Regions from separate parts of the Sodalis sp. RH20 genome, predicted to be linked through region 1. Evidence: predicted binding sites of a transcription regulator. Region 1 holds the regulator's gene; the other holds the start of a gene.
What was found. The regulator ArgR, encoded in region 1, controls arginine synthesis, uptake and breakdown. The targets are predictions, from matches to a motif close to ANTGAATAAAAATACANT.
Positions count from the first base shown of each region.

Region 1 (3,420 bases):
TTTGTCCATTATTGCCCGCGCACCCTGATTCTTAATAACCTTGAGTTCGATCATGCGGATATTTTTGACGATCTGAAAGCCATCCAAAAACAGTTCCACCATCTGGTCAGGCTGGTGCCCGGCAAAGGGAAAATCATCCTGCCCGATAACGACCCGCATCTGAAGCAGGTGATGGCGATGGGCTGCTGGAGCGAGCAGGAATATGTCGGTGAGGAAGGCAGCTGGCGGGCGAAAAAAAGCGCGGCGGACGCCAGCCGGTTCCAGGTCTTCCTGCAAGGCGAGCTGATGGGCGACGTGCAGTGGGATCTGGTGGGCGAGCACAATATGCATAATGGCCTGATGGCGATTGCCGCCGCCCGTCACGTGGGGGTGCAGCCGGCCGATGCCTGCCGGGCGTTGGGATCCTTTATCAATGCCCGCCGTCGTCTTGAGCTTAAAGGGACTGCCAACGGCGTGAAACTCTATGATGATTTCGCTCACCATCCCACGGCAATCCTGGCGACCCTAGCCGCGTTGCGCAGTAAAGTTGGCGGTACCGCGCGTATTCTGGCGGTGCTGGAACCGCGCTCCAACACCATGAAAATGGGCTTGAATAAAAATGAGCTGGCGCCTTCGCTGGGCCGCGCCGACGAGGTATTTTTATTCCAGCCCCAGCATATTCCCTGGCAGGTGAGCGAGGTGGCGGAGGCGTGCGTACAGCCGGCGCATTGGAGCGCCGATGTCGATACGCTGGTGGAAATGATTGTCAAGACGTCGCAACCGGGCGATTACATTCTGGTGATGAGCAACGGCGGCTTCGGCGGCATTCATGAAAAACTGCTGGCGCAGTTAAACCTGAAAGCCGGCCTGGCGGTGTAGGCGCCGTGCGCAAGCCAAAAAAAACCCCCGCAAGCGGGGGAAAAGGTTCGCCGGATAGGACGACGAGAGGGAATCGGCTGTCCGCGTCTTGGGTTATTACTGGACACAGGAATAACTGAGGGCGACGACGGCATAACCGCTTTGACTTCTGGAGTAAACTCTTTCTGCACTGCGTTATTGATTATTGTTTCAAGCCTTGACGAACCCGCCGGCTTTCAGCAATTCAGCCCAGGGCGCGGCGGCAAGTCGCTGCCGGTGCCCTCCATCCATGCGCTTATTTATACAACTCGGCCGTGGCGTGCCAGGTATCATTTTCACGGGCTTCCGTGATGTGGTATGCCGTTGCGCCTTTGGCTTGAGCAGCTTGATTCAGCGCCTGATGGATGTCGGAAGGCGCACCCGCGATCCCGCCTACGCTTACGGTGCCGAACGAATGCAAGCCGCTGGCCTGATCCTGCGAGATTGATTCTGCGGCGAAGGCGCCGAAAGATAAGGCTGACATTACGGTCATCAGTGATACTGCGGTTTTAATTTTCATGTTTTATACCTCTACTATTCTTTTGACTGACGTTCTTCATGCTGTTCTTTATTGCTGACAACAGGATGTAAAACGTGATGTTCATCACGAAACAAAGTATACACTAGTAACGGCAGGTATTAGTAGTTTGCTCATAATTTATTATGAAACTTTATTTCTGTACTTTCGCATGATATAAGAAAAAGCTATTAAAAGTGGTTGAATAATATACAATTAATGTTAAATAATTGTAATTTCAATCAGATAGCGGTTTTTAGCCAAACGTGCTGTCTGGCCGGCTTCCGGCGGTGGAAACCGCCGCGGTGAAACCCTAGAGAGAATATTAGCGGGGCTTAGGGCCACAAAGGCAGCATCATTTGTGGCGTGATGACGCTTTTGCAGCGGCATAAAAGAGATGAAAAGCACGAATGTTAGGCGCTGGCGTTATAAAGCGCCCGATCGTCGGCTTAGAGTTCCTGTTCAAACAGAATAAGGATGGCTTCGTAAAGCTGCTTTACGCTAAAACCCTTGGCGGGGGTGGTAAAGATCGTATCGTCCCCGGCTATGGTGCCCAGGATGCCTTCGGATTTACCCAGGGAATCCAGCAGCCGCGCGATAAGCTGGGCGGCGCCGGGACTGGTATGGATAACGATAACCGCGTCGTTGTGATCGACATCCAGCACCAGGTTTTTCAGCGGACTGCTGGTGGTGGGCACGCCCAGTTCCGCCGGCAGGCAATAGACCATTTCCATCTTCGCGTTGCGGGTCCTTACCGCGCCGAATTTAGTCAGCATCCTTGATACCTTGGACTGGTTAATATTTTCAAATCCCTGTTCTTGCAATGCAAAAACGATTTCACCTTGGGAGCTGAATTTCTCTTCCTTAAGCAAGGCCTTAAAAGCTTTCACCAGTTCTTCTTGTTTAAAGTGGTTGCGCATATTTTCCCAAACCAGTAGCCAGTATTGTACGACGAATTATGCATAAATTTGCATTTTTATGCAATAACAATGCGCAGCCACCGCCAGGATGGCCAAATTAAGTCGGCAAAACAATCAGCTTAGCAATATCTATTCAAACCGACCATGACCGGGCTCCCATATTTCATGGCCGTTAAAAGTAAAGAGAATGTTATTAATTTGATGTTGTTTTAACCATTGCTGTCGGTGTAGTGTGGACGCTAACCACGGGTATTGAACGGCGGCGACAGGCATTATCCGGTGAGGTCATCCGGCATGGGAATTCGGGCGGCTAATAGGGATAAAAAAGGGAAGTTAATGCGTCAATTCTCAAATTTGCGATCGCTGATTTGTTTTTACCCGTTTATGTCTCTATGATCATAACCAGATGATTTGACGGCATTTAATTTTTCCTATAATAATAAGGAGATTAGAATGAAAGTCGCAGTTCTCGGCGCAGCGGGTGGCATAGGCCAGGCCCTTGCCCTGTTGCTCAAAACCCAGCTCCCTCCAGGTTCAGAACTCTCTCTTTATGACATCGCCCCCGTAACGCCCGGCGTGGCGGTCGATCTCAGCCATATTCCCACCGCGGTCAAGATTAAGGGCTTTAGCGGCGAGGACGCAACCCCCGCCTTGGCAGGGGCGGACATCGTTCTTATTTCCGCCGGCGTGGCGCGTAAGCCCGGCATGGATCGCGCCGATCTGTTTAACGTCAATGCGGGCATTGTACGCAACCTGATCAACCAGGTGGCGAAAGCCTGTCCCACGGCGTTAATCGGCATTATCACCAATCCCGTCAATACCACCGTGGCGATTGCCGCTGAAGCGCTGAAGAAAGCCGGGGTGTATGACAAACGCAAGCTTTTCGGCGTCACTACCCTGGATATCATCCGTTCCAATACTTTTGTCGCCGAGCTGAAAGGCTTGCGGCCCGAGGACGTGGAAGTGCGTGTGATTGGCGGCCATTCCGGCGTCACTATCCTGCCTTTATTGTCACAGGTGAAAGGCGTGAGCTTCAGCGAGCAGGAAATCGCCGATCTCACCCGCCGTATCCAGAATGCCGGCACCGAGGTCGTGGAAGCGAAAGCC
Region 1 is NZ_CP178733.1:3,824,190-3,827,609, reverse strand. Features, by position in the region: gene mpl (UDP-N-acetylmuramate:L-alanyl-gamma-D-glutamyl-meso-diaminopimelate ligase) at 1-858, shown strand, start outside; gene yhcN (peroxide/acid stress response protein YhcN) at 1,133-1,396, opposite strand; gene argR (transcriptional regulator ArgR) at 1,843-2,313, opposite strand; gene mdh (malate dehydrogenase) at 2,767-3,420, shown strand, end outside.

Region 2 (3,420 bases), 720 kb from region 1:
GCAATGCGCTGGCCTTTGCCGTCGAGAATGCCGCTGACATCGGACAATAAGATCAGATCGGCCCCCAGGGTGGCGGCCAGCGCGGTGGCGGCCTGGTCCGCATTGACGTTCATCAGCCGGCCGTCGGCGGTAATGCCGATAGAGCTGATAACCGGCAGGTAACCGGCGCCAAGCAAGGTATTTAACAACGCCGGCGAACCCGGCTGCGCCTTGCCGACATGGCCGAGTTTCTCATCAAGCGTTGTAACATCGACGCTATTGCCGTCGCCCAGGCATAACCCGACCGCCGGGATGGCATGTTTTTTTGACCAGGCCAGCAGGGTCTTATTGGCCGTGCCGGCCAGCGCGCCGGTGATGATATCAATCTGGTCCGCCGGCGTAACCCGCAGGCCGTTGACCTTGGTCACCGGCAGCGCCAGTTTTTTCATCAGCTCGTCCACCAGGCAACCGCCGCCATGGACAATCAGCAACGGGCGTTGATGCTGCGCGCGATAGCTGTCCAGCGCCGAAAATAAACGCTCCAGCGCCTCTTCGCTATCGAGTAACACGCCACCCAGTTTTATAATTAACGGATTCATTATTTTTATTACCTCGTCGCCAGCCGTTACAGCAGCGCCTGCGTTTGTGCAAAACCAAAGCGGATATTAGCGCATTGTACTGCCTGCGCGGCCGCTCCTTTTAATAAATTATCTTCGGTGGCCACCACGATTAAATGCTCGCCCTGCACCGCGAAGCCAATATCGCAAAACGGCAGTCCCACTACCGCCTTCAGCGCCGGCACGCCTTTCTCATACAACCGTACCAGGGGTTTATCGTGATAGGCGTTATGATAGGATTCGGCCACATCGCCCGCCGTCACGCCCGCGTTTAAGCGGCAGGTGATGGTGGCCAGGATACCGCGGGCAAAATTGCCTAAATGGGGGGTAAATATCACCGGGATGCCAAGATGGGCGGCGATTTCCGGCTGGTGGCGATGGGTAAATATGCCGTAGGGTTGCAGACTGACCTCGCAGACGCTGGTGGCAAGCGACGCTTTCCGGCCAGCGCCGCTGACGCCGCTGACGGCGTTGATCACCGGCCACTGGGCGCCGTTAAGCAGACCGCCGTCGACCAGCGGCTTGAGCGCCAGCTGGGACGCGGTGGGATAGCAGCCCGGCACGGCAATCAGCTGGGCCTGCTGCAACGCCTCGCCCTGCCATTCCGCCAGGCCGTAGACCGCCTTCGCCAGCCAGTCGGCATGCTGGTGTTCAAAACCATAATACTGGCTGTAGAACGATGCCTGATTGACGCGGAACGCGCCGGAGAGGTCGAACACCACGCAGCCGGCGGCCAGGAATACCGGCGCTAGATCGTGGCTGACCTCATGGGCGGTGGCGAGAAACACCACATCCACCGTTTTCGCCAGTTCAGCGGCGTCGGTCAGGGGCAGCAGTGGTAAATCGACCACTCCCTTAAGCTGGGGATGCAGTTCGGACAGTAATTTCCCGGCATCCGCACTTTGCGCTGAAACCGCCAAAGCGGTTATGTTCATATGCGGGTGACGGTTGAGATAGGCCGCAAGCTCAGCTCCGGCGTATCCGCTGGCACCAACAATCAGCGTATTCAGCATGACTTTTGTTCACCTTCTTGATTTGCTATCACGACGAGAAGGGATCTCCAGCAACTCTTTGTCGCCTAAGTCGTCGCTTAAGCAACTATTCGCTGTTCACCCGCGAGGTCAAGCGTAGTAGTCTGGTAAGTATCCGTTTACTTTACGCTCAACGTTAGTGTATTTTTATTCACTATTATTGCATGAATATTGATACTATCCAAACTAAAGGCTGTCAACAGTGAAGACAAAATTACCCCCGTTTATGGAGTTGTACCGCGCCCTGATCGCCACGCCGTCCATCAGTGCCACCGACAGCGCCCTGGATCAAAGTAATCAGACCTTAATCAATTTGCTGGCGGGGTGGTTCACGACGCTGGGTTTCCAGGTCGAAATCCAGCCGGTGCCGGGCACGCGCAACAAATATAATATGCTGGCCCGTATCGGCAGCGGCGCCGGCGGCCTGCTGCTGACGGGGCACACCGATACCGTCCCGTTTGACGACGGACGCTGGACACGCGATCCCTTTACCCTGACCGAAGACAATAATAAGCTGTATGGCCTGGGCACCGCCGATATGAAAGGCTTTTTTGCCTTTATCCTCGACACGCTGCGCGATATCGATACCAGCAAGCTGCAAAAGCCATTATATATCCTCGCCACCGCCGATGAGGAAACCAGTATGGCGGGAGCCAGCTATTTCGCCCAGTCCAGCGAGCTGCGCCCGGATTGCGCCATTATCGGCGAACCGACCTCGCTGCAGCCGGTGCGCGCCCATAAAGGCCATATTTCCAATGCGGTGCGTATCCAGGGCCAATCAGGCCACTCCAGCGACCCGAGCCTGGGCGTTAACGCTATCGAACTGATGCACGAGGCCATTTCCCACCTGATGATACTACGCAATACGTTGCAGGAACGTTACCATCACCCGGCCTTCGACATCCCCTACCCCACCATGAATTTCGGCCACATCCACGGCGGTGATTCCGCCAATCGCATTTGCGGCTGCTGCGAGCTGCATATGGATATCCGCCCGTTGCCCGGCCTGACGCTCGGCGACCTGGACGGGTTATTGACCGAGGCCCTGGCGCCGGTAAGCGCGCGCTGGCCGGGACGGTTAACCATTACCGCCCTGCATCCGCCCATCCCCGGTTATGAATGCCCGGCGGACCATCGTCTGGTGGCAGTGGTGGAGACGTTGCTGGGCGTCAAAACCGATGTGGTCAATTATTGTACCGAAGCGCCGTTTATCCAGCAGCTGTGCCCCACTCTCGTCTTGGGCCCGGGATCGATAAAACAGGCGCATCAGCCCGACGAATATATTGATACCGCCTTTATTAAACCGACGCGGGAATTAATTTCCCAAGTGATACGACATTTCTGCCTGCAATGATCATCGCTGACTTTTTGTCCTTTGCCCCAGACTTCGCGCGCCTGGCCCCGTATGAAAGGCGCGGCCAGGTTTATGGCGATAAGTATTTCTTATAATCATTACATGTTGTTAACTTTCAAGAATTGACGCGATTTTAATGTTATATGGCGTGAATTGATGTCATTTGACGAATGAATGGATACATGGCTAGATAACGGTGGGTGATTTACGTCATTCGGGTGAAATAAATTTTCAGGTGAGTTGGATCAGGGTCCTTATGAACGAACAATATTCGGCAATGCGAAGCAACGTTAGTATGCTCGGGAAACTTCTGGGCGACACCATAAAAGATGCGATGGGCGAGAATATCCTGGATAAGGTAGAGACCATCCGCAAGCTGTCAAAGTCCTCCCGTGCGGGTAGCGAAACCCATCGCCAGGAACTGCTTTCCACTTTACAG
Region 2 is NZ_CP178733.1:4,548,509-4,551,928, forward strand. Features, by position in the region: gene argB (acetylglutamate kinase) at 1-581, opposite strand, end outside; gene argC (N-acetyl-gamma-glutamyl-phosphate reductase) at 605-1,609, opposite strand; gene argE (acetylornithine deacetylase) at 1,830-2,981, shown strand; gene ppc (phosphoenolpyruvate carboxylase) at 3,238-3,420, shown strand, end outside.
Region 2: the regulator ArgR is predicted to act here: its motif matches at 1,766-1,783, upstream of argC (N-acetyl-gamma-glutamyl-phosphate reductase).